3 regions of the Pseudoalteromonas sp. '520P1 No. 423' genome follow, and region 1 is predicted to be linked to each of the others. Evidence: predicted binding sites of a transcription regulator. Region 1 holds the regulator's gene; each other region holds the start of a gene.
The links. The regulator sigma-54, encoded in region 1, starts transcription at its own class of promoters, with help from an activator protein. The targets are predictions, from matches to a motif close to GTTGGCACGNNNNTNGNNT.
Positions count from the first base shown of each region.

Region 2: PSA_RS16110 (PAS domain-containing sensor histidine kinase) is a predicted target of sigma-54. The motif match lies at 7,211-7,229, and genes of this name have one in related genera.
Region 3: PSA_RS16250 (flagella assembly protein FlgT) is a predicted target of sigma-54. The motif match lies at 6,689-6,707, and genes of this name have one in related genera.

Region 1 covers NZ_BBZB01000001.1:178,130-189,360, forward strand. The annotation lists gene PSA_RS00800 (calcium/sodium antiporter) at 1-472, shown strand, start outside; gene PSA_RS00805 (KpsF/GutQ family sugar-phosphate isomerase) at 515-1,486, shown strand; gene kdsC (3-deoxy-manno-octulosonate-8-phosphatase KdsC) at 1,486-2,064, shown strand; gene lptC (LPS export ABC transporter periplasmic protein LptC) at 2,061-2,639, shown strand; gene lptA (lipopolysaccharide transport periplasmic protein LptA) at 2,629-3,165, shown strand; gene lptB (LPS export ABC transporter ATP-binding protein) at 3,165-3,890, shown strand; gene PSA_RS00830 (RNA polymerase factor sigma-54) at 3,980-5,461, shown strand; gene hpf (ribosome hibernation promoting factor) at 5,488-5,775, shown strand; gene ptsN (PTS IIA-like nitrogen regulatory protein PtsN) at 5,778-6,221, shown strand; gene rapZ (RNase adapter RapZ) at 6,292-7,146, shown strand; gene PSA_RS00850 (HPr family phosphocarrier protein) at 7,146-7,418, shown strand; gene mgtE (magnesium transporter) at 7,431-8,789, shown strand; gene pmbA (metalloprotease PmbA) at 8,904-10,256, opposite strand; gene yjgA (ribosome biogenesis factor YjgA) at 10,429-10,956, shown strand; gene PSA_RS00870 (Ig-like domain-containing protein) at 10,979-11,231, shown strand, end outside.
Region 2 covers NZ_BBZB01000001.1:3,514,389-3,525,619, reverse strand. The annotation lists gene PSA_RS16145 (flagellin) at 1-1,195, shown strand, start outside; gene PSA_RS16140 (flagellar protein FlaG) at 1,323-1,736, shown strand; gene fliD (flagellar filament capping protein FliD) at 1,754-3,481, shown strand; gene PSA_RS16130 (hypothetical protein) at 4,184-4,477, opposite strand; gene fliS (flagellar export chaperone FliS) at 4,481-4,897, opposite strand; gene PSA_RS16120 (sigma-54 dependent transcriptional regulator) at 5,199-6,659, shown strand; partial or broken gene PSA_RS24695 (DNA-3-methyladenine glycosylase I) at 6,691-7,084, opposite strand; gene PSA_RS16110 (PAS domain-containing sensor histidine kinase) at 7,269-8,363, shown strand; gene PSA_RS16105 (sigma-54 dependent transcriptional regulator) at 8,521-9,909, shown strand; gene fliE (flagellar hook-basal body complex protein FliE) at 10,140-10,463, shown strand; gene fliF (flagellar basal-body MS-ring/collar protein FliF) at 10,572-11,231, shown strand, end outside.
Region 3 covers NZ_BBZB01000001.1:3,542,646-3,553,876, reverse strand. The annotation lists gene PSA_RS16290 (thymidylate synthase) at 1-614, shown strand, start outside; gene galU (UTP--glucose-1-phosphate uridylyltransferase GalU) at 643-1,533, shown strand; gene PSA_RS16280 (FlgO family outer membrane protein) at 1,610-2,218, shown strand; gene PSA_RS16275 (FlgO family outer membrane protein) at 2,230-2,889, shown strand; gene PSA_RS16270 (FlgO family outer membrane protein) at 2,907-3,560, shown strand; gene PSA_RS16265 (hypothetical protein) at 3,570-4,151, shown strand; tRNA gene PSA_RS16260 (tRNA-Arg) at 4,211-4,287, shown strand; gene PSA_RS16255 (glutathione peroxidase) at 4,288-5,016, opposite strand; gene PSA_RS16250 (flagella assembly protein FlgT) at 5,458-6,633, opposite strand; gene PSA_RS16245 (LPP20 family lipoprotein) at 6,800-7,255, shown strand; gene flgN (flagellar export chaperone FlgN) at 7,270-7,707, opposite strand; gene flgM (flagellar biosynthesis anti-sigma factor FlgM) at 7,712-8,032, opposite strand; gene flgA (flagellar basal body P-ring formation chaperone FlgA) at 8,102-8,923, opposite strand; gene PSA_RS16225 (chemotaxis protein CheV) at 8,958-9,890, shown strand; gene PSA_RS16220 (protein-glutamate O-methyltransferase CheR) at 9,926-10,756, shown strand; gene flgB (flagellar basal body rod protein FlgB) at 10,942-11,231, shown strand, end outside.

The sequences.
Region 1 (11,231 bases):
AAGTAACGTGAGCAATAAATCTGCAATCTTTTGGTTAGTCTTTGGATTAATATTATTACCTGTAAGCTCGCATTTTTTAATTGGTTCAGCAGTTGAAATTGCGCAACACTTTGGCATGAGTGATTTAGTGATAGGTTTAACCATTATCGCTATTGGCACTAGCTTACCTGAATTGGCAGCCTGTATTGCTGGGGTTTTAAAAGGAGAAGATGACTTAGCGCTAGGTAATATCATAGGCTCTAATATTTTCAATTTGTTAGCAGTATTGCCACTTGCGGGTATGATTAATCCATCTGATATAGACCCAGGCGCGGCTTCTAGAGATATGATGGTGATGCTAGGTGCTACGGTTGTTTTAATTGCAATGAGCTTGAATTTAAAGGGAACCCGCCGCATTAATAGAATAGAAGGTGCTACTTTATTATGCGGATTTTTCGCTTATCAATATTATATTTTTTCACAAGTAGCTTAATTGCTTTAAAAATATCATTTAAAGTAAAATCAGAGGAATTACATGTCGTTGCAAGATTTTATAACTCGTGGAAAGCAAGTTTTAGTGATAGAAAAACAAGCTATTAAGCAACTAGATCAATATATTGATCAAAACTTTCAGAACGCTTGTCAGCTTATGTTTGACTGTACAGGCCGTATTATCGTTATTGGCATGGGAAAGTCAGGCCATATAGGTAATAAAATTGCAGCTACACTTGCAAGCACAGGCACGCCTTCATTTTTTGTTCACCCAGGAGAAGCAAGCCACGGTGATTTAGGCATGATCACTTCACAAGATGTAGTTATATTAATTTCTAACTCTGGTGAAACCAGTGAAGTTATTAATATTATTCCTGTACTAAAACGCATTGGCGCTAAAATGGTAAGTATGTCCGGCAATATTGACTCTTCATTAGCTAAACTATCCGATGTGCATGTTTGCATTAAAGTTGAACAAGAAGCATGCCCTCTAGGTCTTGCGCCAACAGCAAGTACGACAGCAACCTTAGTGATGGGTGATGCCTTTGCTGTCGCCTTACTTGAAGCCAGAGGTTTTACAGCAGATGATTTTGCATTATCTCATCCGGGCGGTAGTTTAGGTAAACGCTTATTACTAACTTTAAAAGATATTATGCACAGTGGCATTCACATTCCGATTGTAAAATGTGATGATATTATAAAAGATGCGCTGATAGAGATGTCTGAAAAAGGACTTGGCATGACTGCAATCGTCAATAGCAAAAACCAACTTCAAGGTATTTTTACTGATGGTGACTTACGGCGTATTCTAGAGCAAAAGATTGATATCCATAATACTAAAATCAGTGACGTTATGACAACACAATGCACGACTGTTAACCCAGACATGCTAGCAGCTCAAGCTTTAAATATAATGGAAAACAAACGTATAAATGGTCTATTAGTGGTAAATGAATCACAACAACCTATTGGCGCACTAAACATGCAAGATTTATTGAAAGCAGGTGTATTTTAATGTCTGAAAAAAAACCAATTGAAGCGCTAACATTTGCAGAGCTATACCAAGAAGTTTCTGAAGAAACAGTGCAACTAGCCAGTAAAATAAAATTACTTATTTGTGATATTGATGGCGTATTTTCTGATGGCCGTATTTACTTAGGTAATCAAGGTGAAGAATTAAAGGCATTTAATACTAAAGATGGCTTTGGTATTAAGGCGTTAATTAATGCCGGAATTGAAGTTGCCGTGATCACCGGTAGACAATCAAATATTGTACAAAATAGAATGTCTAACCTAAATGTAAAACATATTTATCAAGGTCAAGAAAATAAGCTAATATCATATCAACAACTCAAAGATGATTTATCGCTAACTGACAGTGAAATAGCCTATATCGGCGATGACGCACCTGACTTACCTGTCATGCAGGAAGTTGGATTTGCAGTTGCGGTTAATGATGCACATCCACTTATAAGCCATATCTCACATTATAAAACCATGTTACCGGGTGGCTTTGGCGCTGTAAGAGAGCTAACTGACTTATTAATGTTGTCACAAAATAAAGTTTTATTATGTGAAGGCACAAGTGCATGAACCTAGCTAGGCTGCTCCTCAGTGCTATATTTTTCAGCATCATGCTGTGGTTATGGTATCCCTACCTGACCACCAGCAAAGAAACCGCTGTTTCCACACCTGAAATAGAAGTACTTCCCGATTACACCGCTGACACTTTAAAACAAACAGTTTTTGACAAACAAGGGCATGTTAGCCATAAAGTAACAGCTAAAAAAATGGAACTCTATCAAGAGCTTGGTTTTACACACTTTACTGAGCCCACTTTTACTTTATTTTCTGAAAATGATGTATGGGCAATCAGTGCCGCTGAAGCGACATTATATGAGAATAATAATAATAAAAAATTAATTTTAGAGCAAAGCGTTGTGGCTAAAAATCTGAACCCAATCGCGATGGTACAAAAAATTACTACCGAACAAATAGAGATTTATATTCAAGACTCAACCATGCATTCAGATCAGTTAACCACGATGACAGGTCCAAACTTGTTAATTACAGGTAAAGGTCTCAATGCAGATCTAAATAAAGAAACGCTTGAATTAATCAACCATACTCAAACTATTTACTACGATAAAGAAAATTATGACCAATAAAACAATTTATAAAAAAAGATTTATCATTGCTACATTGGCTTTAGTTACTCACTTTAATGTGCAAGCAAAAGAGCTTATCGGCAAGGTATCTATCTCTGCCGATACACAGCAGGCTGATTTAAAAAGAAATATTGTAATATTTAAAAATAATGTGGATATCAAACATACAGATAAAAACATCAAAGCTGACTTATTAGAAGTACATAGAAGAAGCGAATTAGGAAAAGAAAAACAAATATTGATAGCAACAGGTAACCCAGCTACTTTTATCGGTAAACTTAAAGACGGCAGCCCTGTAACAGCAAGTGCAAAAAATATTCGTTATGACGTTGAATCTGGTACCCTCACTTTTAAAGGTGATGCAAAAATAAACCAAAGCGGTCAATCAATGAGTGCTAAAACAATTATCTACGATCACCTTCAAGAACTTATTACCGCATACAAAGATAAAGACTCAGACCAAAGAGTACACACTGTTTTAACGCCAGTTAAAAAAGAAGAAACTAAACAATCGGGTAATAATTAATGAGCTTATTACAAGCAGCGCAACTGGCAAAAAGTTACAACGGCAGGCAAGTCGTAAAAAATGTGAGTTTAGAAGTCAAAGCTGGCACAATCGTTGGATTATTAGGGCCTAATGGTGCAGGTAAAACCACTTCCTTCTATATGATAGTTGGCCTAGTGCCAAGTGATAAAGGCACTATTAAAATTGATGATGAAGATATCACTTTACAGCCTATGCATAATCGTGCTCGTATGGGCATTGGCTACCTACCGCAAGAGTCATCTATTTTCAGAAAGCTGACTGTTTATCAAAATATCATGGCCATATTAGAAACTCGCAAACACCTGAATAAGCAACAAAGAGAAGATGCGCTTAATAATTTATTGGATGAATTTAATATTTGCCATATTCGTGATAGCCAAGGTATGGCATTATCAGGGGGCGAAAGACGTCGAGTTGAAATTGCCCGAGCTTTAGCAGCTGAACCTAAATTTATTCTATTAGATGAGCCATTTGCAGGTGTTGATCCAATTTCAGTATTGGATATTAAAAAAATTATACAACATCTTAAAAATAGAGGTATAGGCGTGTTAATTACAGACCATAATGTGCGTGAAACCTTAGATGTGTGTGAAAAAGCTTACATTGTTTCCCATGGCGAACTTATCGCATCTGGTACACCTGAAGCCGTTTTAGCTGATCAGACTGTAAGAGACGTTTATCTTGGTGAACAATTTAGATTATAAAAAAATATAAAAAGAAATATGGGCTATACTCAAAATTAAGTAAAAAAGAGTGTATTTAATTTAGACATTATAAGGATTGTTAAAACTTAATGAGGCAATCACTACAGCTTCGTCTTGGACAACAACTAACAATGACTCCACAGTTGCAACAGGCTATCCGCCTATTGCAACTTAGCACGTTAGATCTGCAGTTAGAGATACAAGAAGCACTCGAAAGCAACCCGCTCTTAGAACTTGATGAGCAAGATTTTAATGCTGAAGAAAAAACGCCAGCTTCTGAAAATGAAACAGCAGAAAAAGCTTCTGATGCAGAAGAGATAATCCCTACGGCTCAAGTAGAAATGGAAAGCTCTGAAGCCTTAACTAAAGAAACCCTAACAGACGAACTTGCAATGGATGTAAGTTGGGATGAATATGTCAGTGCCGCCCCCGTAGCATCGGCAGGACCTGCCCCAGATGATGATTTAGCATATCAAGGCAGTACATCCGAATCATTGCAAGATTATTTAATGTGGCAATTACGCCTCACCCCATTTAGCCCTACAGATGAAGCTATTGCCACTGCAATCGTAGAAGCTGTAGATGAATCAGGTTACTTAACCGTTTCTTCACAAGACATTTTAGATAGTTTAGGTTCTGAAGAAGATGAAGTTGAATTAGATGAAGTTGAAGCAGTACTTAAACGCATTCAGGTCTTTGATCCTATTGGCATTGCAGCTCGAAGCCTATCAGAGTGTTTATTAATTCAGCTTAATCAATACGATAAAACAACTCCTTGGCTTGATGAAACCAAACATATTTTAAGAGAATACGTTGAATTATTAGGTGCGAGAGATTATCGCAGCTTAATGAAAAAAACTAAGCTCAAAGAACCTGAATTAAAACAAGTGATGGATTTGATCCATAGCCTAAACCCGAAACCTGCATCAAGTATCGTAAAAGAACAAACTGAATATGTGATCCCCGATGTGACAGTAAAAAAAATAAAGGGTCGTTGGGTAGTTGATTTAAATTCAGATACCATGCCAAAAATAAGAGTCAATAATCACTATGCCTCTATGGCAGGCTCTTGTAATGCGGACAGTCAGTTTATTCGCTCTCATTTACAAGAGGCTAAATGGTTTATTAAAAGTATAGAAAGTAGAAACGAAACACTATTAAAAGTTGCCAATTGCATTGTAATGCAACAACAGGCATTCTTTGAACATGGTGATGAAGCAATGAAGCCTATGGTGCTTAACGACGTTGCTGAAATGGTAGAAATGCATGAATCAACTATTTCACGTGTAACCACACAGAAATATATGCATACACCACGTGGTATATATGAACTGAAATATTTTTTCTCTAGCCACGTAAGTACAGAAAATGGAGGTGAGTGTTCATCTACAGCTATTCGAGCACTTATCAAAAAGCTAATTGCCGCAGAAAATCAAGCCAAACCATTAAGTGATAGTAAAATAGCGGATATTTTAGCAGATCAAGGCATCAAGGTGGCCAGAAGAACGATAGCAAAATATCGAGAATCACTGTCCATTCCATCGTCAAATCAGAGAAAATGTTTAATCTGAGATGTATAATAGAAGGAAGTACGCTTATGCAATTAAATTTAACAGGTCGTCATGTAAATATCACAGATCCACTAAGAGACTATGTAACAAACAAATTCGCTAAGCTTGAAAGGCATTTTGATCATATTAACAATGTGCATGTTATCTTAGATATCGAAAAGCTATCTCAAAAAGCAGAAGCAACACTTCATGTTAATGGAGGCGAACTTTTTGCAACTTCTGAGCATGCTGATATGTATGCTGCTATTGATGGCTTGATTGATAAATTAGATCGACAAGTTATTAAACATAAAGAAAAATTATCTAGACGTTAAATATGATTAATTCATTTTTATCAAAGGACTGCACTAAAGCTGCAGTCCTTTTTCATAGCAAAAAACGAATGCTGGAATATATAAGCCAGATAGCACAGCAAAAGCTACCCGAGCTAACTGAACAAGAGATCCTTAATTCTTTATTAAAGCGAGAAAAGCTTGGAAGCACAGGTATCGGAAAAGGTATCGCTATTCCACACGGCCGATTATCCAATATAGATAAAACCGTGGCTATTTTAGTCGTAAATGCAGAACCCATTGCATTTGATGCAATAGACGATCGCCCTGTTGATATATTTATTACTTTATTAGTTCCTGATGCACAATGTCAGGCTCACTTAAAGACGTTAGCTGCAATTGCTGATAAACTCAAAGATAAACAGTTTTGTAAAAAATTACGTCATGCTCAATCAGATCAATCTTTATATGAGATAATGACACTTTAATAAAAATAAACTAATTATGAGTTTTTATGATTAGTTTTAGTCAAAGTTGAAGACGCATAAGGAAAATTCAGTGCAACTTATCATTATAAGCGGTCGTTCAGGATCCGGAAAATCAGTCGCTTTACGCGTATTAGAAGATTTAGGTTATTATGCCGTAGATAATATTCCAGTTAACCTACTGCCTTCGCTTGTAAGAAGTGTATCTGATAATTACGATAAAATAGCTGTCAGTATTGATGTTAGAAATTTACCCGCTGAGCAAAAGGAGTTTAATGAAATTCTTGGTTATTTACCTGAATTTGTTAAACCTAGCCTATTCTACTTAGATAGTGATGATACAACTTTAATAAAGCGATTTTCAGAAACCCGTCGTTTACACCCATTATCTATGAATAATCAGCCGTTAGATCTGGCAATTAAACAAGAAAAAGAACTATTAGATATTTTAGTAACCAATGCTGATTTTATTATTGATACAACGGATTTAAGCGTTCACCAGCTAGCGGAATCCATTCGAGAAAAAGTATTAGGCAAAAAAGACAAGCAATTAATCATTACTTTTGAATCTTTTGGCTTTAAATATGGTATGCCAAAAAATGCAGATTATGTTTTTGATGCGAGATTTTTACCTAACCCACACTGGGAACCTGAATTAAAGCCTTTAACGGGGTTAGATCAACCTGTCAAAGATTATTTAGCCAGCCATAGCATAGTGCAAAAGTTTAATTGGCAAATTCAAACCTTTTTACAAACTTGGTTGCCGCATTTAGAAAGAAATAACCGCAGCTACCTTACAATTGCAATTGGTTGTACGGGTGGAAAACATAGATCAGTCTATTTAGCGCAATCACTATGTGATAGCTTTTCTAAAAGCCATAAAAATGTAAAAGTTCGCCATCGCGAACAAGATACTCACGGTAAATAATGCAATATCAAGACATTTTCTTAATAGAAAACCGCTTAGGGCTTCATGCAAGAGCCGCATCAGTATTAGCGCAACTTGCGACTTCTTTTGATGCTAAGGTAATATTGCAACAAGGGAATAAAGAAGCGCAAGCTGATAGTGTTTTAGCTTTGATGCTGTTAGAAGGTGCTAAAGGAAAAAAAGTAACCGTGACGTGTAGCGGGCCTGATGCAAAAATAGCACTAAAAACAATTGGTGAATTAATTGCTGATAAATTCCACGAACAAGAATAACAATAAGACCAGATGCCTGAAGCGTTAGAGCAAGATTACACACAAAAACAACTTCTAGAGGTTAATAAAGCCCTTAGTAGCGGTATGTTTGTGCATGTTAGACGTATGCTTGCTCATATGGCTGACTGTGATATAGCACTATTAATAGAGTCCTCTCCCTATAAAGGCCGTGCAGTTCTTTGGCAACTAGTAGATCCTGATGTACAAGGTGAAATCCTAGAAGAATTATCAGAAGACGTTCGTAGCGGTATTATCGCTCAAATGGAGCCTACGCTGATTGCTGCTGCAACAGCTGATATGGATGTTGATGATTTAGCAGAAGTATTACGTAGTCTTCCAGACGCAGTCTATCAAGAAGTAATAGGCTCTATGGATAGTCAAGATCAAGAGAGAGCGACATTAGCACTTTCTTATCCTGAAGAATCAGCTGGCGCTTTAATGAATACTGATACTGTTACAATCCGTCCAGATGTAACGATTGATGTTGTGTTGAGGTATTTACGTTTAAAAGGTGAATTACCTGACGCCACAGATGAATTGTATGTCGTTGATAAAAACAATCAATTTTTAGGTGGCGTATCACTAGCCTCTTTACTAACAAGTAATCCTGGTTTAACTGTTCGCTCCATTATGGACGACGAATATGAATCAATTCCCGTTACTATGGATGAGTCTGAAGTGGCGCAGTTGTTTGAACGACATGACTGGATTTCAGCGCCTGTTTTAGATGACAACAAACATTTATTAGGCCGTATCACTATCGATGACATTGTTGATGTTATTCGTGAAGATGCTGAACACAGCATGTTAAGTATGGCAGGCCTTGATGATGAAGCAGATACCTTTGCACCTGTAGTTCAAAGTACCCAACGGCGCTCAATATGGCTAGGTGTTAACTTAATCACAGCACTTAGCGCTGCGTTTGTAGCAAGTTTTTTTGAATCAACGCTCAGTATATTACCGATTTTAGCCGTACTAAATGGCATAGTGCCATCAATGGGTGGTGTCGCTGGCAGTCAGACTCTAACGCTTGTTATTCGCGGCATGGCAGTAGGACATATTAATAACGCCAATCAAAAATCCCTTATTCATAAAGAATTAGCGATTGGCGCACTCAATGGCATAATTTGGGCTATGTTAATCGCCTCTGTTGTTGCGCTCTGGCAATGGGATTTTAACTTAGGATTAGTCATCGCCTTTGCAATGTTTATGAACTTACTTTCTGCAGGTTTAGCTGGGGCTTTTATACCTTTAATGCTTAAGAGAATGAATATTGACCCAGCTTTAGCTGGCGGTGTTATTTTAACAACAGTGACAGATATTGTCGGTATTTTTGCTTTCCTAGGTACCGCAACTTGGTTTTTAATCTAAAAATAAATGCTTGAATAACCACTTAGTAACCAAGTTTTTTCAAAAACAAAAAAGGCAAGTTAATCTCTTGCCTTTTCAATCTCAAGTTAAACATATCAGTAAACGTACTAAAACTTATTCACCTGAAACTTGCATCTCTTCAACTAATATAGAGCCCGTTTGCACACTACCTCGATAATCAATATCAGAGCCGATTGCAGCTATGCCTTTAAATATATCTTTTAAATTACCAGCTATGGTTATTTCACTTACAGGATATTGAATAATGCCATTTTCAACCCAAAACCCTGCTGCACCACGAGAATAATCACCGGTGATCACATTAACACCTTGGCCCATTAATTCAGTAACAAACAAACCTGTGCCCATCATTTTAAGTAATTGTTCTAAATCACCATCAGTGCTTTGAACTAACCAGTTGTGTATGCCACCAGCATGGCCTGTTGCGGTCATATCTAGTTTACGCGCGGCATAAGTTGCTAACAGGTATGTTTGTAACTCGCCATTGTTTAATATAATACGATCTCGGGTTTTAACACCTTCACTATCGAAAGGTGAGGAAGCCATGCCTTGGAAAATATGTGGTTTCTCTTCTACATTAACAAGTTCGCTAAATATTGGCTTACCTAAACTGTCGAGTAAAAAGCTTGATTTGCGATATAAAGCACCGCCACCAATGGCTGAAACTAAATGACCAAATAAAGAGCTCGCTATATCAGCTCTAAAAACAACAGGCATTTTTCCTGTTTTTAATTTTCGACTATTTAACTTGGCAAGTGTTTCAGTAGCAGCCTCTAAACCAATTTCATTTGCTGCTTTTAGCTGATTGCCTATGCGAGCAGTAGTATAGGCGCTATCGCGTTCCATTTGCTGAGCTTCTTCACCTATCACCATACAGCTTAAGCTATGGCGTGTACGCGGAAAACCAGCAATCAAACCATGGCTATTACCATAAACTCTCAATCCCTGATGACTCGCAAAACTAGCTCCGTCTGAATTAACAATGCGCGGATCTGAATTTAATGCGGCTTCTTCAGCTTGCTTACAAAACTCAATGCCTTGTTCAGGTGATACTTGCCAAGGGTGATATAAATCTAAATCAACTGGAGAAAACTCTAATAATTCTTTGTCAGCTAAACCGTTAAAAGGGTCTTCTGATGTATATTTTGCAATTTCAATTGCTTTTTTCACAACTAAATCTAATGCTTTAGAACTTAAGTCAGCAGTTGAGGCTGAGCCTTTTTTATTACCAACATATACGCTGATCCCTAAAGCACCATCTTGATTAAACTCTATTCTTTCAACTTCACCTAAACGCGTTGTTACAGACAAGCCAGACGTGCTACTCATAGCAGCCTCAGCTGATGTCGCTCCTAATTTTTTTGCTTTATCTAATGCTTGTGCAACTGCCGCTTCAACTTCTGATATTTGTTTGTAAATAGGGTCTGACTTGTGTTGTTCGCTCATGAAACCAACCAAATAATGTAAATAAGACTAATAAACTAAGCATAACATACGCCAAGCTTGATTTTAACGATTATACCTAAACGCTTATAGATACATTCAAGTGGCTTGGGTATATGACATTGAGTTATACTATGCTGATATAAATTAAATTATTAAAACAGTGTAGAGCATCATGGCTAGAAAAAAGCGTAATCCAGAGCTAGAAGAAGAAATTATTTACATTTCAAAGAGTGAAATTAAACGTGAAGTACAAGAGATGCATAAATTAGGCACTCAACTAGCAGCACTATCACCTAAAGCGCGAGAAAAGGTACCATTAGATGCAATACTAGAAGAAGCTATGGTACTTGCTGATAAGCTCAGTAAAAAGAAAGAATCCTATCGCAGACATTTGAACTATATTGCAAAACAGTTGCGATTAGCTGATAACCTAGATGAAATAAAACATGCTATGGATCTAATTGGTAATAAAAATCAACAAGCATCAGTTGCTTTAAACAAATTAGAACATTTACGTGACCAAATAATTGCAGATGGTGACAAAAAAGTGAATGAATTAATTGAAGAATATGATAATTTGGACAGACAAAAGCTGCGTCAACTTATTCGCCAAGCAAAAAAAGAAGTCGAGCAAGAAAAACCAGCTAAAGGCTACCGAGACTTATTTCAATATTTAAAAGAATCTATCTTAGTATCTTGAAATAAATAGCAAAGGATCACAAATGAGAACCACTAAACTTTTTTTTAGTTTTTTAGCATGTTTATTTTTAACTGCGTGTAACGGCTCGTCTGGAGAAAATGAAGAACCTGATATTCCAGATCCAAATGCTCCAATTGAAATCTCACTTTCTGTATTAGATGAAAATTGTCAGGTACTGACCACACCAAAAGTCATTGCTGGTAACTCATTTTGTATTCAAGCTAAATTGATTAAAAATAATCTAGCTGTAACCAATACCTCTGTTAGCTTTAGTG
Region 2 (11,231 bases), 3.3 Mb from region 1:
AGACTTGTCACTGCAATCTGCAAATGGCTCAAACTCGTCAGCAGATAGAGAAGCGTTACAAAAAGAAGTGTCTGCTTTGCAAACAGAATTAACACGTATTGCAGATACCACTTCTTTTGGTGGCCAGCAACTGCTTGATGGCACGTTTGGTTCAAAAGACTTTCAGATTGGCTCAAATGCCAATGAAACAATTTCAGTGAGTTTAAGCAGTATTAAAGCATCAGATATCGGCAGTAACAGAATGGATTTGGCAAGTACCACGATTGCTGGTTTAGGTCAAGGTGGTAGTACAGGTGCAGCTAACACAGCTGGTGGTAATAATGTAGCAGCAAGCACTTATAGTATTGTTGGCAGGGACGGTACGACACAAACGGTGACGACACTTGCTGATGAAGAGGCCAGTTCAATAGCCGATAAAATTAATGCTTTGTCTACTAAAACAGGCGTCAATGCAGATGCCCGTACACAAGTTGAATTGAGTGCTTTAGGTAGTACGGCGAATGTGACATTTCAACTTAATGGCACCGCAATTTCAAGTGCTTCAGACTTTTCGTTGATGGCAAAAGCGATTAATGACAAATCAGGACAAACTGGGGTGTCAGCTGCCACTAATGATGCGGGTAATTTAATCTTAACTGATGAATCAGGCAAAGACATTGATATTCTCGATTTTAAAGAGGATGGTGGTACTGGCACGGTTGTCGCTAAAGGTATGTCATATGATGGCACTGCCGGTGCAGCTGCGACATTAGGTGGCGCGACAGGTACCGATTCTGAATCATTTGCAGGTTCCATTAGGCTGGATTCTACAGACAGTTATTCAGTTACCGCAGCCGATGCGTCACTTGCTGCGGCAACGACGGCAACAGCATCGACATTAGAAGCGGTAGGTAATGTCGATTTAGGCACTCAATCAGGCGCCCAAGATGCCTTGGCTGTTATTGATGGCGCACTGGCGAGCATTGATGCGCAACGCGCTGATTTAGGTGCGGTTCAAAATCGTTTTAGTCACACAATTAGCAATTTGGCTAATATAGAGGAAAATGTATCTGCATCACGTAGTCGAATTCAAGATACTGATTTTGCATCTGAAACAGCTATGATGACAAAAAATCAAATATTGCAACAGGCTGGTACTTCAATTCTTGCGCAATCAAATCAGTTACCGCAGGCAGCACTTAGCTTGTTAGGCTAATATATTGGTAAATGATTTAATAAAGGAAGGAGCCTAAGCCCTTCCTTTTTGCATTTTATTTAATTGTGTATAATTGGTAAAAAATGAACAAAGATAGTCGTATATTCACTAAGTTGGAGTAATACACATGGACTCTTTCAATGTTGACATAAATAGTAATTTAAATTTTTCAACTAAAGCAAAAAATGAGCAGCATAATAATAGTGATACCGTTGGGTTGAGTAAAGAAGTACAAAATACCAAACTGGCTTTAACTGACATTGATACTTCAACTAAAGAAACCAATGAATCTACTATTATAAAAGAACAGCCAACAGAGTTAGTTAATCTTGATGAGTTGGCGCAAAAATTGCAGGATTTTGCGGACGAAACAAATACAAGCTTAGAGTTTTTAGTCGATCAAGACTCTGGCCGAAATGTGATAAAAGTAATAGATAAAACAAGTGGTGATATAGTGAAACAGTACCCAACTGAAGAAGTATTGAGTATTGTTGCTAAGTTATCTGAAGCACCTGGTGCATTTATAAATTTTGAAGTTTAGTAGATAATGGTGTTGATATGTCTCTTTCATTTACAGGTATAGGTTCTGGATTAGAAGTTAACAAAATAGTGACTGCAATTGTTAATGCTGAAAAAGTACCTTATCAAGCACGTGTTACCAGTCAGCAAGGCGATTTTACCGCAGACATCTCAGCTGTTGGTTCTTTAAAAGCCTCTCTTGAAGAAATGACCTCCTCACTATCAGGTTTATCTGATAAAGATAAATATCAACAACGAAGTATTTCAGGTAACGATGACTTTGTATCACTGAGCTCAAATAAAGACGCTGAAGTGGGCAGTTATTCTGTAAAAGTAGATCAATTAGCAATGAGTCATAAATTAATGTCTGCAGCAATAGGTAGTACTGATACTGTTGGCAAAGGCACAATGGCTTTTAAATCAGGCTCCAATGACTTCACTATTGACGTATCTGATACCGCCACTTTAAGTGAATTGAGAGATCAAATTAATAAAAGCAATGATAATACATCAGTTATTGCGACTATTATTACAGATAGTGATGGTCAACATCTGGTTTTAAGTAGTAAAACAACAGGTGTCGGTAACATGGTAGAAGTGACAGTTACAGATGATGATGGCAATAATACAGATGTACAGGGCTTATCTCAATTAGCTTACAGTGGTCATAAATATACTTCAGATACAATACCTCAAGGTGTGAATTTAGGTGAAGGGACTATCGCTATTACCTCTAATACAAATTCATTTAATATTGCTGTTTCAGCTACTGCACCGCTTAATGAAATTCGAGATTTAATTAATAATAGCAATGATAACAACTCTGTAGTTGCAAGTGTTATTACAGAAAACAGTGGTGATGAACGCCTAGTGCTGACGAGTATCGATACTGGTATATCAGATAATATTACATTGTCGGTGACAGACTCTGATAGCAATAATACAGATGCGAGTGGTTTATCTCGCCTAGTCAATGGTGCACAAACAGCAGGCGCTATTACTAATGTAGCACAAATCAACAAAGCTCAAGATGCAAAAATTACCATTGATGGCACTGTTGTAGTTAAAAGTAATACCAATAATTTTAAAGATGTTATTGATGGCATAGATATCACAGCAAATAAAGTACATGACACTAGCGATGACATTAGTAATATTAAAGTTTCTGAAAATAATAATAATGTCGCTACAGGCCTCAATAGTTTCATAGAAAAATTTAATGCTTTTGTAGATTTGAGTAAGCAATTAGGCGCAGCAAGTGAAAATAATGCTGGCACTTTATCTGGTGACGCTATGCTGCGAAACTCTATGAATCAGATCCGTTCTATCTTTTCAACACAATTTGATACTGCAAACAACAGTACTTTAGCCTTAAGTCAATTAGGCATTCGAACAGAACGAAACGGCTATTTAAGTTTAGATAATGATACCTTAAATGAGATGATTGAACAGGATCCTGATGCAGTTCAAAATTTTTTAATTGGTAGTGATAGCGACTCTGGCTTCGTAAATACATTAACGCAAAAGTTAGAGGTATATACAGGTAAAGGCGGTTTGATTGAAAAAAGAATAGAAGGAAAAGAAAGTCAAATTGCTCGCTTGCAAGAAGATGTTGATAAATTCAATCAAAAAATGGCGTCATTAGAGTCAAGGTTGTATGCGCAATACAACGCAATGGATTTACTGGTGGCCAATATGAATTCGACAGGGTCATACTTACAACAACAACTTGATAATATGCCTGGTGTTGTTAAAAACTCAAAATGATTTAGGTTCGTAAAAAATCTAAATGAAAATTTAAGGCCTGTTTATAGAGGCCTTTTTTGTTTGCCCAGCGAAGCTGGCAAACCCGATAGGCTTAAAGATGCCTTATTACCCTGACTAAGGGGAAGATAATCTGAATGGCAAGGGCGTCACTGGCTAGCGGAGAGGTCTGAAGGAAGCCATAGAAAGTTAGAGGTACACAACTAACCGTAACCTGTTTCAGCGGTATTGATGGATAAGCGTCCAAAATAGCGCAAAGTCCTATACTTAGTCAGACCAATACTGTGTTTGAGGGTGGCATTTCTAACTGGGAGCTAGTGCAGTAACTGGGGAAGCCCGTCATCTAAACTTAATTTTAGTAAGTGGCTTAAATTCAAGAGGAAACTCAAGCTTTATTGTCGATGTGAGGTGGCAGATGAACCTGGAGTAGTGAGTAAGTCTAGGCCGTTGAAAGCCAGAAATGGTGTAGAGGAGAAAACTAAGCCGACTATCAGCAATGTGTTTGATAGAGTCAATTTGAGTCAAAAGCTTTAATTGATTGCGAAGGGGGAAGTGAACACGGCTAGCGCATTTTAATCATAAGGTTCTGTGAGAGGGATGAGGAAAAAGCCTCACCCTACTCGATGTTTTAATTAATGCATTTTTAAAGGGCTGCCTATCTTAATTCATAGGCAGTAACATTGGTTGTACTCGTGTTTTATAACTTTAAATTGAACGATATTTAGCTATCGCTTTATTACTTTTCTTATTTTTTAATATCTTATTTGATAATTCTTTTTGCATTTTTTTAATTGCAATAGCATGAGTATCGATTAAAAATTTTAAATTTGATAATTCAATAGCGCTAAGTTTGATGGGGTCACTTTCACAGAGTGCGTGAATATGTTTATCAAGTAATGTATAAGTATCGGTTGCTAATTGCATTTCTGCTTTGGAAATAGCACCAGTAAACGTCATAACTAAATTATTCAGCTTACGATCTTTACATGAAAACTCCATAAATTAAACTGTTTGTGCTTGCAAAACTTGATCTTTTTGACGCATATCAGCTGGAATAGCATCCCAACCTTCTTTAATTGTTTTTATAATATCTGACACTTCAGTTAAAGCATCAATATCATTTTTCAAGTTTCCTTCAACTAATCTACGTTGGCAGTACGCATATAAAGCCGATAAATTATCTGAAATTTCAGCACCGGCTTGCATATTTAAAGCATCTTCAAGTGCGCCGATTAATAAAATACAGGTAGAAATATTCTCACCTTTTTTTTCTATTTCATTTCGAGTAATAAAACCTTTTGCAGCTGCCAGTTTACCAATCACATTAACGAATATAAGATTTATTTGCTCATATGGAGTCATATCTTGAACATTATTAACATTAACTTGACGGTATTTTTTTATAGATAAATGTGCCATAACGGGATCCTAAAAATTAACATGTAAAATTTCAAGCAAGAAAAGTGCCATAATAAATATAAGAAATTCACATTATACTTACAGTATCGCCCAATTATTTAATTTCTTGAATCTTTTTACTAAATTAAATATTAGTTGAGTTTGATAGCTAAAATGGAACTTCATTTGGATCTGATGGGTAAGTTAAAATAAATACGTCAAAATAATAACATACGTCAAAAAAATGCCACTAATAACTTGCATCGTAGTTAAATCAGATTACAATCATAAGCATAATAAAAATATCTAGTAGTCCTAATATATGATAGGTCCAGCAAAAGTATTAATATTTGATGAAAATCAAAGCAGGGCACAGGCATTGTCAGCTTCATTATCGTTTATTGATGAAGCGAATCAAATCGTAAGTGATAGAGATTATAAAAAATATGCTTCGCCAGTCGATTGTGTAACTGCTTTTATTCTAGGCGCTAGCAGCTCGCTTGAACATGAAGTTATTATTCGTGAAAATCCAGCTATTCCATTTCTATTATTAGGTGAGACTTTAGAACCGTTATTATCATTTGCTAATGTTATCGGTTTAATTAGTGAGCCTTTTAACTACGAAATAACCACGCAACTTATCCATGATTGCCAAGAATATCATCGTCTGATCCCTAGAAGCCACAATTCAAGTCGTGGCTCAAAGCATTTTGATGGCTTAATAGGTGAAACACCAAGCATTAAAAATGTGCGCTTTTTAATTGAGCAAGTTGCAATAACAAATGCCAATGTTTTAATTTTAGGTGAGTCAGGTACGGGTAAAGAAGTGGTTGCACGTAATATTCATTTATTATCCAAACGTGTAAGTGGTCCTTTTGTGCCTGTAAACTGTGGCGCAATTCCAGCTGAGTTACTTGAAAGTGAATTATTTGGTCATGAAAAAGGTGCATTTACCGGTGCGATTTCTGCGCGTAAAGGTCGCTTTGAATTAGCACAGGGCGGTACTTTATTTCTTGATGAAATTGGTGATATGCCGCTGCAAATGCAAGTTAAATTATTACGTGTATTACAAGAGCGTACCTATGAAAGAGTGGGTGGTAATAAATCAATTTCAGCAGATGTACGTGTCATCGCAGCAACTCATCGCAACTTAGATGAAATGATTGAAGCTGGCTCGTTTAGAGAAGATTTGTACTACCGATTAAATGTTTTTCCTATCGAGAATCCCGCTTTAAAAGAGCGAAGAGAAGACATTCCATTATTACTTAAAGAATTAATGAAAAGAAACTGTGAACAGGGGGGGTATTCTGCAAAGTTCACTGAGCAAGCTTTAGATAATCTCAAAGAGCATAACTGGCCTGGCAATGTCAGAGAATTAGCTAATTTAGTTGAACGCATGGTGATCATGTTTCCTGACAAAGTGGTTGATGCACAAGATTTGCCTAAAAAATATCAACATTTAGAAGTTGATGCGTTCGTACCTGAATACCCAGAAGAGATTTTAGAGCGACAAGCATTAAATGATATATTTGGCTCTGGTTTTTCTGATGGTGCGGATTATGACGATGATGAAGCTGAGTTTGAGCAACCAGATAGCATTATGGGTTTATTACCTGATGAAGGTATTCAGCTTAAAGAGTATCTAGGTGAGCTGGAAGTGAGCTTAATAACACAAGCTTTAGAACGTCATGATTTTGTTGTTGCCAGAGCTGCTGAAATATTAGGTGTTAGACGCACAACTTTGGTTGAAAAAATGAAAAAATATAATTTAACGAAAGATTAAGACTTAAGTAAGTTATAAAATATAGGGCTATTTATAGCCCTTTTTTATATTCTTCAATAATTTTAGCTCTTCTATGACAATTAAAACTATGATCGTTAACCATGCCACAAGCCTGCATATGCGCATAAACTGTAGTGGGACCTAAAAATTTAATTTATTACGAATGATCCCTGCATTATTTAATAGTTCTTCGATTTTATTTTCATCATATTTAGCAACTTTAATAGGATCAAAATTGTCGAACGCCTTACGATAACTCTCACGTTTTTTAAAACTGTATACCAACTTAGGCCTGCTTGAGCTGACTCTAATGTAATAAACTCAAATAGCTTTTGATCATCAAATAAAGGCACACCCCATTCTTCATCATGATATTTTATACAATCAGTTTTTGTTAAATCTAACCAAGGGCAGTATTCACACATTAAATGGCTCGCTAATTAAATTTTATAGTAATACCTTAACACAGCTAAAAATAGCCAGATATAGCTCACGCCATTTTATTGACCAGTCTAAATTAATCTCAACCATCTGTATTTAAAGGTTTATTTTTTGGCACGATCTCTGCTTTAGTCAATGTAGATTTTTATTTTGTCAGGTTTAAAAGTTATGGCGCTAGCACAAGTATTTCAAAATGATTATACAAGTTCGCAATATAACCCTTGTTTAATGCAAGAGTCATATGTGGGTGAGTTAAATGAATTAAGACAGCAATCAAGTTGGCTTAATCATTTAGTTGATACTTTACCTGCTGGTGTTATTGTACTTGATGGCCGAGGCATGATAGCTCGGGCAAATCAAATTGCTATTGATATGCTAGGAGAACCACTTGAAGGTGAAAAATGGTTAACGATCATTCAAAGATCATTTTGTCCAAAGCAAGATGATGGCCATGAAGTATCATTAAAAGATGGTCGTAAAGTAAAGCTAAATATTTCAGCTTTATCCCCAGAACCTGGTCAACTCATTTTAATGACGGATTTGACAGAAACCCGTTTATTACAAGAGCGGTTAGCGCATATGCAAAGACTTGGTGCGTTAGGAAAAATGGTTGCATCATTAGCCCATCAAGTTCGTACGCCACTTTCTGCTGCGATGCTATATGCCGATCATTTAGGAAATCAAAACTTAAAAGCGCATTCTAGAGACAAATTTCATACAAAGCTGATGTCACGATTGCAAGATCTTGAAACACAAGTAAACGATATGCTGCTATTTGCAAAAAGTGGTGAGCAACAAGTTGTTGAAAAAGTGTCGATGCAGCAACTATTAACAGAAGTAAAAGCAAGCTCTGAAGCTATGGTTACACAACATAATGGTGAGTTGAACATTGAATTACCTGAGCCGGATATTGAAATTACCGGTAATAAAACCGCTTTAGCCAGTGCCATTGCTAATTTAATTCACAATAGTATTCAAGTGAAAGGCCCTGGCTCTAAAATTTTATTATCAGCGAAACGAGATGAAATAGAACCAGATATGGTTTGCATATGTGTATCAGATAATGGACCAGGCGTACCAAAAGAATTAGTCAGTAAGATATTTGAACCGTTTTTTACTACAAAAAGCCAAGGTACAGGGTTAGGTTTAGCGGTTGTAAATGCAGTTGCCAATAGCCACCAAGGCAAAGTAAGTTTAATGCAAGATCAAATCGAAGGCGCTGCGTTTAATATTCATTTACCGATTTTCTTACATGATCTGTAAATAACATCAATTTAGTAGTGATAACAATGAATAAAATGAAGTGTGATAATTGAAACTAATGAGAAGATTGTAAAATGTTTAAAGAGCCAAATTTGATAGTTTCAACAACACTAATTTCAATACAACCCAAAATAAACAAAAGGGTTTTGGAGAAATCATGAGCGACAATAAAATATTAGTAGTTGAAGATGACGCGGGTTTACGCGAAGCACTCATTGATACCTTACAGTTGGCTGGTATAGATTGCATCGAGGCAGACAGTGCAGAACAAGCAATCATGTTACTTAAAAAAGAAAAAGTATCTTTGGTTGTCAGTGATGTGCAGATGGGTGGTCTTTCAGGGATCGATTTACTTAAAAGCATAAAGCTAAATCAACCAGATTTACCCGTTCTTATGATGACTGCTTATGCAACAATCGATGATGCTGTTGAAGCCATGCGTTTAGGTGCTATCGATTACATGGCAAAACCTTTTGCGCCTCAAGTACTGCTTAATATGGTAAGTCGCTATTTACCTGAAAAAGAAAAAGAAACAGATGGCCCAATAGTAGCCGACAAACAAAGCTTAGCATTATTAGATTTAGCTCAAAAAGTGGCTAAATCTCAAGCGAGTGTGATGGTATTAGGACCTAGTGGCTCTGGTAAAGAAGTATTAGCAAGATATATTCATGATCATTCTGATCGTGCTGAATCTCCTTTTATCGCCATCAACTGTGCTGCAATTCCAGAAAATATGCTAGAAGCGACTTTATTTGGTTATGAAAAAGGAGCGTTCACAGGTGCAATAGCTGCTTGTCCTGGTAAGTTTGAACAAGCACAAAAAGGCACTATATTACTTGATGAAATCACGGAAATGGATTTGAGCTTACAAGCTAAATTATTACGTGTATTGCAAGAGCGCGAAGTTGAAAGATTAGGTAGCCGAAAAACAATTAAACTTGATGTCAGAGTATTGGCGACCAGTAATAGAGATTTAAAAATAGCAGTTGCTGAAGGTAAGTTTAGAGAAGATTTATACTATCGTTTAAATGTATTTCCTTTACAGTGGTTACCACTTAAAGACAGACCCGATGATATATTGCCTCTGGCGGAACATTTAATTGCGAGACATTGTGAAAGAGCGGAACAAATAAAGCCTAATTTAACTGATGCAGCTAAACATAAGCTATATCAACACTCATGGCCAGGTAATGTGAGGGAGCTCGATAATGTTATTCAGCGTGCTTTAATTCTACAATCAAGTGATGTAATCGATGAGAATGAAGTATTTTTAGAGCTGGTACAGCCGACTATTACTGAAAACCAAGTAATAGAAGAAGCTGTAACTGAAGTAACGGTCGCTACTGTGCAAAATATGGCGCCAACTTTTAGTGAACCTAGCTTTAAAGATGAATTAAAAGATCAAGAAAATAAGATTATATTGGAAACTTTAGAGTCTTGTCAGGGTCGTCGTAAAGATGTGGCTGAAAAGCTAGGTATTAGCCCCAGAACTCTACGTTATAAATTAGCAAAAATGAGAGACTTAGGTATTCAAGTACCCGCATAATATTTAAAAATATATAAAGAAGACTAAAACCCATTTAGTCTTCTTTCTTCAGTTAAAACGCTTTAAATAACCTCCTTACAATTAGCCAGTCTCCAGACTGAGTCAAAACTCTGACAATAAAAGTTACACTCAAAGTAAATTATCTAACACAATGAATTTAAACACTATATTGGTGTTGGCAAGTATATTGCTTACTATTCGTTATAGTGTTTATAAGTAATGGAGAAATAATGAAAATACCAGCAAATTCGATATTCCAAGAAATGCAATCTATGGCTGTTGAAGCCGGGACTAAAACACAAAATAGATTACCAGTTCAAGGCACTTCTAGTGCAGAGTTTGGTGACTTATTAAAAAGTGCCATAGACAATGTTGCAGGCTTACAAGCAGACGCTAAAGATAAAGTGACAGCTGTTGAAATGGGTGATAGACGCGTATCACTTGCTGAAGCTATGATTGCATCACAAAAGTCGTCAGTGGCATTTGAGGCAACTGTTCAAGTTCGTAATAAACTCGTTGAAGCTTACAAAGATATAATGAATATGCCTGTTTAGAGTAATAATCAATACTCTAAACAGGATAAGTGATAAAATAGCGTTAACTAATTAATATGCATAAAAATATGAATAATATGGCCATTAAATATAGGCTATGGAGTTATTTTGAACCAAGCTAACCAGAGTACAGATCTCTCAATCCCAGATGCTGGCGGCACATTAGATGCTGGCGGTGTGTCAGATTCGGGACAAGAGCAAAAATCAGGGTTTTTAAGTGCCCTCAGTGGAGTTGATGTTTTACGTCAAGTCACATTAATTATTGCTCTGACTATCTGTTTAGCGATTGCGGTATTTATTATTATTTGGGCGCGCCAGCCAGATATGCGTCCACTAGGAAAAATGCCTACCAATGAGTTAATTCAAACATTAGATTTCTTAGATGCGCAAAAAATTGATTATAAACTTGATGGCAATATCGTTTTAGTACCAGAAACAGATTACCAAACGATTAAACTTTTAATGCAAAGAGAAGGGTTAGAGCAAGAGCCCAACTCTGGCACCGATATTTTAATGCAAGATATGGGTTTTGGTGTAAGCCAAAGATTAGAGCGTGAGCGCTTAAAACACGGTAGAGAGCAACAATTAGCACGTACAATAGAAGAATTAAAAAATATAAATCGCGCTAAGGTATTGCTAGCAATTCCAAAAGAAAATGTATTTGCAAGGTTAGAGAAAAAACCTTCCGCAACGGTTGTATTAACTTTAAAGCGAGGACGTATATTACGTGGCGAAGAAGTTGATGCAATCGTTGATATTATCGCATCT
Region 3 (11,231 bases), 3.4 Mb from region 1:
ATAACGGTGTTAATATTTGGAATGGCTGGGCGACAGATGAAGGTGAGTTAGGTCCAGTTTATGGTAAACAATGGCGTAGTTGGGTAGGTCACGATGGTCAGGTAATAGATCAAATATCTGAATTAGTTGAGCAAATTAAAACTAATCCTGATTCACGTCGTTTAATTATAAGCGCATGGAATCCGGCTGTTTTACCTGATACGGACTATTCCCCAGCCGAAAATGCAGCTATGGGCAAGCAGGCTTTGCCGCCATGTCATACATTGTTTCAGTTTTATGTTTTAGATGGCAAATTATCATGTCAATTATATCAAAGAAGTGCTGATATTTTACTTGGCGTCCCATTTAATATCGCAAGTTATGCTTTATTAACTATGATGCTGGCACAAGTATGTGATTTAGAAGTCGGTGATTTTGTTCATACATTTGGTGATGCGCATTTATATTTAAATCATATGGAGCAAGTGGAAGAGCAGTTATCACGTAAACCACATTCGTTACCAACTATGGCTATTAATCCAGATGTTAAAGATATATTTGGTTTTAAGTTTGAAGACTTCGAATTAAAAAACTATGAATCTCATCCCGCTATTAAAGCACCAATCGCAATTTAATCAAAATAAAGAAATACTAGGTAAAAAAATGTCAAAAGTATTAAAAGCAGTGATCCCAGTTGCAGGATTAGGAACTCGTATGTTGCCTGCAACAAAAGCAATTCCAAAAGAAATGCTACCAATTGTAGATAAGCCTTTAATTCAATATGTTGTGAATGAAGCGATATCGGCAGGAATAAAAGAAATTGTATTAGTAACTCATAATAGTAAAAATGCCATTGAAAACCATTTTGATACAAGCTTTGAATTAGAGGCTACACTTGAAAAACGTGTAAAACGTCAGCTACTTGACGAAGTTAAATCTATATGTCCTAAAGATGTAACGATTATTCATGTGCGCCAAGGCGTAGCTAAAGGTTTAGGTCATGCGATTGCGTGTGCTCACCCTATCATTGGTGATAGCCCATTTGTGGTTATTTTACCTGATGTAATAATGGATGATTTTAGCGCTGATCTTAAAAAAGATAACTTAGCTGATATGCTTAAAATATTTGGTGAGACTCACAAAAGCCAAATTATGGTAGAGAATGTACCACATCATCAAGTGGATCAGTTTGGTATTGTTGATATTAATGGTGTAGAGCTAGCACCGGGTCAAGCATCTGAAATTAAAGCTATGGTAGAAAAGCCGCCAATAGATGAAGCACCATCAGATTTAGCTGTAGTTGGGCGTTATGTTTTAAGTGAAAATATTTGGCCACTACTAAAACGTACCGCACCAGGCGCGGGTGATGAAATTCAATTAACAGATTCAATCGCTATGCTAATGGAAAGCGAGGCTGTTGAAGCATATTACATGAAAGGCAAAAGCCATGACTGCGGTAGTAAAATAGGCTACATGAAAGCCAATATTGATTTTGCATTAAGACGCGATGACATGAAAGAGGAATTATTAGAGTTTATTAAAACGTTAGTATAAAAATTGTAATGAAAAGTGCTAATTGGCACTTTTTTTGCATCTGCTCTACTGTTTAGTTCAATTTGGGTAGAAATTAATGCGTTTCATAATTATAACATTAGCCATTTATTTGTCGGCTTGTTCGGTTTTTACTGATGATGACAACTTAGATTTGCAAAATAAAGATATAAACCACTTTTCTAAACCACAAATGTCAGAGTTTAGTGCCCATCATTATAGTGAGCAAATCGCTTTAGAGCTGCTGCAGCAATTTCGTCCAATAAAACCAAATACTTCAATTGCTGTAGGAACTTTAGTTCCTGTTAATACATTAACATCAATCTCAGAAAAAGGGCCTTCCAAATTAATTGGTTTGCAAATGCAAGAAGGTTTAACGACTGCTGTTGCTCAGTTAGGGTTTGAAGTAATAGAGTATAAAACTTTACCTAAAATTATTTTAAAACCAGGACAAGATAGCATGTTATCGAGAGATGTTAGTCAGTTAAAAGATAAGCATAAAATTGACTATTTTATTACTGGTACTTTGACTGAGGTTCAAGACCAATATATTGTAAATGTGAAGCTTATAGATAGCCGTAGTAATGTGATTCATGGCGCAGCTACAAAATCAGTCCCACTCAATGCTTTCTGGTCTCAGGAAAAAGTGCAGTTGAGAGATGGTTCTTTAATTCGTAATCATTATTAATGGAGAGTTCAATGCGTTTTAATTACTTAATTATAGCGGCTGGGTTAAGTTTATCTGCTTGTAGTATGTTTAACACCCAAGAAATAAGTGAGCCTTTTGATGATAAGAGTAAATCATCAGGTAACAACTTTCAGTCATATTCAGGTAAAAGTGTATTGGCTGCTTCTAAAAACACCAGTAACTTTAGAACAGTAAAAAACATTAACCATTATGTTAGAGGAATAATGCATGGGCTTATTGATAATATTCAGTATGTTAATAGTCAAACTCCAATAGGCGTTACCAGCTTTGTTTTTTTAGATGGGGATTATGAAAAAGCCCCGTTAATTGGAAATCAATTGTCAGAAAGTTTTATGCATGAGGTTCATAAGTTTGGTATTCCTGTTATAGATTTTAAAACTACAGATTATATTCGTGTAGCCCCTAGTGGCGACTATATATTTAGCCGAGATTTTTTGGAGTTAAAAGGTAATTTACCTATAAAATATGTATTAGGTGGCACATTAGTAAAACTTGACTCAGGTTATATGGTAAATGCAAGAATAGTGGGTGTTAAATCTAAGGCGATAGTGGCTTCATCTCAAGGTTTTATTCCTTCTCATGCGGTCAATGCGTTAATTTCAAGTTCACTTGAAGATGGTATTCCTTTAGTTCAAGGTGAAGAGCCTTAACGCTTAAAGAGATAATTATGAATATTTTAAAGCTTATTTTTCTAACTTTTATTTTTATATTATTAACTGCTTGTACTTCAACTAGTGAAAATAGAGACAATGAATGTGAACTTGATTTAGTTGATAGTTATTGTGATGAAGTAGAAGTTGAGGTTAATAAAGATGCTTTAGTATTTAAAACAAAAGCAGATTATGTCATTAATAATACCAAGCTTTTGAGTGAATACGTGGAGCAAATGGCTATGGGGCTTATGGATAGTTTTCAAGCTTATGCCCCAGATACAAAAATTGCTGTAACTTCCTTTGTTGATCTTAATGGTAATTTACAAAGTACAAATATGTTAGGAAATCAGATTTCAGAAAGCTTTATTCATGAAGTACAACAATATGGCATACCTGTAGTTGATTTTAAAGTGATGCAGTATATTGAAGTGAACAATAGGGGCGACTTTGTTTTTTCACGTAATAATCAAAAATTAGCGGAGTCTCTAGAAGCAGATTACATCTTATCAGGTACATTAGTTTATACAGCGTCTGGTGTTGTTGTAAATGCCAGAATAGTTAACATGTCATCTAAAGTAATTATTGCTTCAACTAAAGGCTTGATACCTACATTTATATTAGAATCTACATTATCACCTAAATTGACGAGTGAAGACACTAATGGCTAAGGGCTTAAAATGAAATATATTTTGTTTATATTAGTATTCGTGATAGTAGGTTGTAGTATCTTTGAAAATAATGATATAGAAAAAAAACGAAAGCAAAAACCTGCAACACAGGTGGTAATTAAAGGTGAAACTCAATTAGAAAAATATGCACGCCTGCGAGCTGAAAATAATAAAAACTTAAAAAGTAACTTACCTTCAGAGCAAGCTAAAAAAATAAAAAATGAGGTCAAGAGAATAACACTTAAGCTATTAAGTAAATTAGATGTATTAGATGGTAATAAATCAATTGTTATTGAACCAATTACAATAGCGGACAAAATGCCTTCTAAATTTACAGAAGTGAGAAATCAAATAGAGTTTCTGTTAATAAATGAGATGTTTGAATTTGGTATACCAGTTATGGATTTCTCTAGAAAAAATAAAGGCTCAGACCTTATCCTCCAGAGTCATTTAAGCTTGTATCAAGAAAGCTATATGCTTAGCACATTTGTTAAGAGTAGAGTCTCTGGTGAAATTAAATCAGCAGCTCAAATCTCATTAGATAATAATTTATTAGAGCAGCTAAAAGATGGAGTTAGAGTTTTAAAGTAACCAAAGCTAGGTGTTCACATCGGTTACTTATTGGTTTAATATGAGTTTATATTTATAGGGTCTCATTAGCTCAGCTGGATAGAGCGGTCCCCTCCTAAGGGATAGGTCAGAGGTTCGAATCCTCTATGGGACGCCATTAATTTAAGTATTTCTCTAGCGCTTCTGAACCACCAATATGCTTACCAGCTATAAATGCTTGAGGTACAGTATCGTTACCAGTAATTGCTTTTAAGCTGGTAAATGATGCATCTTGACCTAAAACGATTTCCTCAAAACTCACGCCTTTTTCTGTTAGTAAGTCTTTTGCTTTTTGACAGAACTGACAGCCAGGTTTAGTGAACATTGATACTGCTTCTAGTGGTTTTTGATTTGGGTTGATATAATTTAGCATAGTATCGGCATCTGATACTTCAAATGGGTCGCCTGGTACGTCTGCTTCAATAAACATCTTATCAATTACGCCATCTTTAACTAGCATAGAATAACGCCAGCTGCGTTTACCAAAGCCTATGTCTGATTTATCAACTAACATGCCCATACCTTTGCTAAACTGACCATTGCCATCTGGGATTAACTGGATATTGTCAGCTTCTTGACTTGTAGCCCAAGCATTCATAACAAAAGTATCGTTCACTGAGATACATACAATGTCATCTACGCCATTTTCTTTAAATACAGATGCCAGTTCGTTAAAGCGTGGTAAATGTGTTGATGAACATGTTGGTGTGAAAGCACCTGGTAGCGAAAATACAACAACCGTTTTGCCTTTAAAAATCTCACTTGTAGATAATTGAACCCAATCATCATTTTTACGAATAGGGAATGTAACATTTGGAACTGTTTGACCTTCGATATTTTTAAGCATTATAAATCCTGTTATTTTGTATGATTTGTTTCGTTTGTATGAGCCTAGTATTACTCAGATTGTTAAATAGGTCTAATTGATTGTAGTTATTAATGTGATTGGTAAAATCGATTGGTTTGTTTTAAATATTTACTTTTATGAATGTTTTAAGGTGTACAATGTTTTAGCTGACTTAACTTGAAATCAAAAACAGATCTTCGATAAAACAATTCGAAGATGACGGGGGGAGGTTATGCGTGTAATAGACCTTCGATAAAACAATTCGAAGATGACAGGGAGGTTATGCGTGTAATAGACCTTAGATAATATAATTTGAAGATAATTTGGTTATGCGTGTAATAGACCTTAGATAATACAATTTGAAGATAATTTGGTTATGAGTGATTAATGACTCTGTAAAATATTACAATAAATGCGCTTCTCAGCGCATTTAATTCAGCTTTATAGTTCAGTCTCTTCAACTTCTATTAATAATACGATATCGCTAGTTTGAACATTAGCTAATAGTTCATCGCCAATGCTATTAGCTATAGCGCTACGGTTATAAACTTGATTAACTCTGATTTGGTTAGCACTTGTAATGATATAAGGCTGTTGAACTCCTTGCTCATCAGTAAAAAAAGATTGATATGCAATAGCAAAAGATTGGCCTTTTTTAACGCCATGCTGTTTGCCTAAATTAAAGGTAACAGTATTGTCTTTAATATATTTTATTTTTCCTTGAATTGGTAAGCAAGATAGTTTTTCTTGTAAATCTAGACTAATTTGATTTGATAGTTCATTTAAAGCTTGTCCATATTCTGAATGCCAAAAAATATTGCTTTTGGTATCAACTTTTTCGGTTTTATCAAAACGCCAAATGCCGCTTGTAGCATAATCTTGTTGTAAAATAACTTCTTGTGTAATTGCATTAAAAAGAATGAGTTCAAAATCAAAAAATCGCTCAAAACTGTTTGATTGCCAAAACATGATGTCAGAATTTTGCTGTGAGCCCATAGATATATCTTTGATCTTAGAAATTAAAACATATTGACTGTCACTATTTTGTGCTACCTGTTCAATAAGCCTAGGGTCAAAATTATACTGTTGATTAAAAAAATCGTTCACTGAAATTGCTTGTTGATAGTAGGCTCTAGGTGTAATTGATTCTGCTGATTTAATACTTTTGAATATTTTTGCGCTAAAGGTTTTATTAATGTCAAAAATTTGGCCATTTCGAGCCTGTTCTTGATTAGGCATTTGTGTTTGTGTAATCGCTAAGCTTTTTTTAAACTCAGATGAAAAACATTGTTTTTCATCTGCAAAAATATCTAAACGTAAGGTAACAGAAACTGATTCGCTTGAATAAACTTCATCGACTAACTCAATATTTTGTATTTCGCCATGGGAGCTGACATGGGTTTGTTCTTGTGTCATTAAACCATTAGCAACAGTCTGCACGCTAGTGACAGATGCACCCGCGAATATAAGAGCTTGTTTAATTGCATCTTCTATGGCTCTTGTTTTTGCACTTTGAGTATCACCGTCTCTTATTTGAGATTGCCCAGTAGATTCATACCATTGAGCGTGTGAGGGAAGTGTTATGCACAATAAAAATAGGAAAAAGTACTTATTCATAAATCGCTCTTTAATTTGTAAAGCATTACATTTTTAATCATAAAGATAGTAAATAAAGCAAATCCTATACCAATCAAGCCAAACTATTTTCATTAATACAAAATGGGCATATAACATGCATAGATAAGATATCAAAAATAACTTTCATCGGATGTAAGTCGACATTATGAATAAGCTAATAATAGGTACCTGTATCGCATCAATCTTAGGTGGATGTTCAAGTATGTTTAATAAACATGTTGAATATGATTATCTGCAACCGGACTCTTTTCCTATTTTAAAAGCGGTTGGTTATGCGCCTATTAGTTTACAGCCTGGTAAAAACCAGCAGCAAAAAGAGATTTTAGCGATTAAAGCATCAAAGCTAGAAGCTTACAGAGAACTTGTTGAGCAAGTATACGGCCAACAAATTACAGCTAACTCATCTGTTCGTGGCATGATCACAACCAATGATACGTTAAACTCTAAAGTTCAAGGCGCTGTTAGAGGCGCTAAAGTGATTAAAAGTTATGCGATTGGCGATAGTTATGCTACAGAATTAGAGCTTGATATGAAGTTAGTTCATGATTTGTATATAGGTCAAGTTAAACCAAGAACGGTAAAAAAGATCACATATTATTAAATTAAGCCGAGTGATTAGGCTTTTATACCTTTGCTTAATAATGTGCCTGCTTGAGACTTACCTTTATTATCATAAGTAAGAGACTTGATTGAACCAAGTAATATATCGGTTACTTTTTTTACGGCGATGTGCGTTTGGTGGGCTGCATGAGCGTTTGTATCATTTTGTTGCTTACAATTATTTAATTGCTCATTTATAGCGTTAATATCCTCTTTTATTGAAGGCACCACTTCTTTTATTTGTTCAAGAGAAGAGTTGATTAACTTTTTATCTAAAGTTGATATTTTATTTAATAAAATGACTTTTTCTTTTGCTGTACTTTCTAAAGCATTACCATTTCTGGAATTGATTGATTCTAATTCATTTTGTAAAATTAGCCATAAAGCATCTAAGTTTTGCTTTTGCTCAATTAAAGACTGCTGAATATTTTGTACTTCATTTTGTTCAATCATTTTATTAACCGTATAAATCGAATTCGAAGCCAGCTATTTTTTCAGCTAGTTTTTCTGCATTCACTTGATAATTACCTTCACTAATCGCTTTTTTAAGTTCGTTTACTTTTTTGCTATCAAAACCTTGCGATTGTTCAGCCTTTTCCTGTAAGCCTCGAAGTTGTTGTGCTTGAGGTGTTAAACTTACAGAGTCAGTAGCTGCTTTAGCTGTCGCTGCGGGCTGATTTTGTACTGGTGTCGTTGAATTGTCTTTACTGACATTCAGCTGCTTTGAATTTGTATAGGCAACATTTTGTTGATTGCCTTTATTTACTTGGTTAACCATGAGATATCTCGCATTAAAATTTCACTACTTTTAGTATCGGCCAATTTTAGAAATAGTTTAACATATATCTTAAATACTTACTTTAACTTGATCAACACCTAGTACTTTAGCATGTAACTTCTTACCAGACTTAGAGTTTTTAACAGAAATATTTTGGCCAATAATTCCATCTTGTAGCGCAAATCCTGCTGTTTTTATTCTTAATCCACGTACACCTGCAAAAATAGTGACCTTATCTCCCTTACAAACCATACAAACTTGCTTATAAGTGATTGCTGATCCACTTCTTAAATTCCGTTTACTACGACTTCCTAATAGAGTAGTGCTTTGTGTTTCATTTAAATATTGTGTTCTGATTAAATGTTTTTGCATTTGTTTTATACTGAGATGTTCTTTTGTAATAATTTCGCCTTTATTTAGGTTTTGATTGACAACAACAATAGGGGCAAGCTCCATAATTTTGACCTGAACATATAAATTCCACTTTTTTTCATCTAAACACTTAATTTGTATCGTACTCTGCCGATTACTTCTTTGTACTTTTGCTGAATTGATTAATAATTCAGTATCACAATTTTTATCGGGTATTCTTGGATCAATGGCAAGCGCTGATAGTTTTCGCGTACCATTAGTCAAACCTTGTAAATCTTGTTCTAAATAATTTATAGCAAGCTGCTCTAATTGCGCTTTTGAATAGCTTACTGCTGTGACGTTATTGGATAATAACGTCAAAAATATAAAAAAAATTAACTTATGATGATTTTTATTAAACAAACTCATTATGTTTCTACTATGCTTTATGTTGAAAACAGGGTATAAATATTTTGCGTCAATAATCAGACGCTTGCTGTATACAAATTTACTTATACTTTTTATGGAAGCAATATTCATTCCTAATATTTAGCTTTTCATTCAGGAGATTGAAATGGCGGGCATTTTAGACTCGGTCAACCAAAGAACACAGTTAGTAGGTCAAAATAGACTAGAGCTTTTGTTATTTAAACTTAGAGGCCGTCAGCGCTTTGGTATAAACGTGTTTAAAGTGAGGGAGGTTTTACAATGCCCACGACTAACTTCGTTACCAAAATCGAATTCGTATATTAGAGGTGTGGCACATATACGTGGTCAAACTATTTCTGTAATTGACTTATCTATGGCAATAGGTGGTAATCCCATTGATGATATTGAAAATGGCTTTATTATCATTGCTGAATATAATCGTTCTGTGCAAGGCTTTTTAGTTGGATCAGTTGAGCGTATAGTGAATATGAATTGGGAGTCTATTTTACCTCCTCCATCAGGCTCTGGTAGAAATTCATATCTTACAGCTGTGACTGAAATAGAAAAAGAACTTGTAGAAATCCTTGATGTTGAAAAAATATTAAGTGATATTTGCCCTGTTGATACAGCGGTTAGCTCTGAGATTGTAGATGACGGCGAAATTCAAAAAGATTTAGGAGAGCGTATTATTTTTATAGCTGATGATTCTGCTGTCGCCCGTAATCAAATAAAAAGAGCGCTTGAACCTCTGGGTATTCAAACCGAACTTGCTAAAAATGGTAAAGAAGCACTTATTAGGCTCAGAGAAATTGCAGAAAAAGAATGTACAACAGATATAACCGAAAGAATTGGTTTGTTAATTTCAGATGTAGAAATGCCTGAAATGGATGGTTATACATTAACTGCAGAAATAAAAGCTGATCCTCGATTAGCACCTTTGCATGTTATATTACATACTTCATTAAGTGGGGTTTTCAATCAAGCTATGATTGAAAAAGTAGGTGCAGATGACTTTATTGCTAAATTTAACCCCGATGAATTGGCTGCAGCAGTTAAAAAATGGGTTCACTGTGATTAATATTCACTTTAACTTAATATATAGGTATATCAAATTTGGCTAATAAAAACTTAGAGCAGCATGAATATAATCAATTTCGCACTTTTTTAGAACAGCAGTGCGGGATTGTTTTGGGTGATAACAAGTTGTATCTAGTAAAAAGCCGTTTAGCACCTTTAATGGGGCGCTTTGAAGTTGAATCATTATCTGAATTGGTAAGTAAAACTTTAAGCCCTAGAGAGCGGCAATTGCGTGCCGCGGTTGTTGATGCAATGACAACCAACGAGACTTTATGGTTTAGAGATCAATATCCATTTGAGCTTTTAAAAAGTAAAATATTCCCAGAATTTAAGAGTTTACGTCGTCCAGTTAAAATTTGGTCAGCGGCAAGTTCATCAGGGCAAGAACCTTACTCGATTGCAATGACAACTGCTGAATATCAGGCTAAAAATTTAGGTTCTTTTACTGCTGGAGCCCAAATTGTAGGTACTGATATTTCAAATACTATGCTGGACTTGTGTAAAAATGCAGAATATGACTCTTTAGCATTAGCGAGAGGCCTTTCTACTGAAAGACGTAAAAAGTTTTTTATGGATAGTGGTCATGGTATGGCAAAGGTTGTTGAACCGGTAAGAAAAATGGCGACATTTAGACATCTCAATTTACTAGATTCTTATGCTTTGATGGGGAAGTTTGATATTATTTTTTGTCGTAATGTACTTATTTACTTTTCTCCTGAAATAAAATCTAAAATCATTGGGCAGTTTGCACAGGCTTTAAATCCAAAGGGATATTTATTTTTAGGCGCGTCAGAATCTATGACGGGATTGAATGACGATTTTGAGATGATCCGTTGTAATCCTGGTATAATTTACCAAAAAAAATAACTATAATTAGACTTGAAGTAAAGAATTTTTTTGTTTTAAGTCTCCCATTTAAGTTGCTGTTTTATCTGCTTTTATTGTTTTTTTTGAATTCACGTTATCTTTATTGCACCTCCTTATTTATTAATCCTTAGCAACATGGTCTAACCTTTGCTTTAATTCCCTAAAGTCAAAAATTTGGAGGGGTTATGGCGATCAGTTTTGAAAAAGCTTTTGGCATACATCCAAGCGCTATGACAGCAAGATCACAGCGTGCAGAAATTATAGCAACAAACATAGCTAATGCAGATACACCTGGTTATAAAGCCAAAGATATAGATTTTGCAGCCGTGTTAAATCAGGCTAAGTCAAAACAATCGAGTTCAATGACCAGAACTCATGAGAAGCACTTCAATATTAATGCTAATTCTATTAATGCTAATGCGCAATTTCGTAACCCTTTGCAGCCTGATACTGGCGATGGAAATTCAGTTGATGT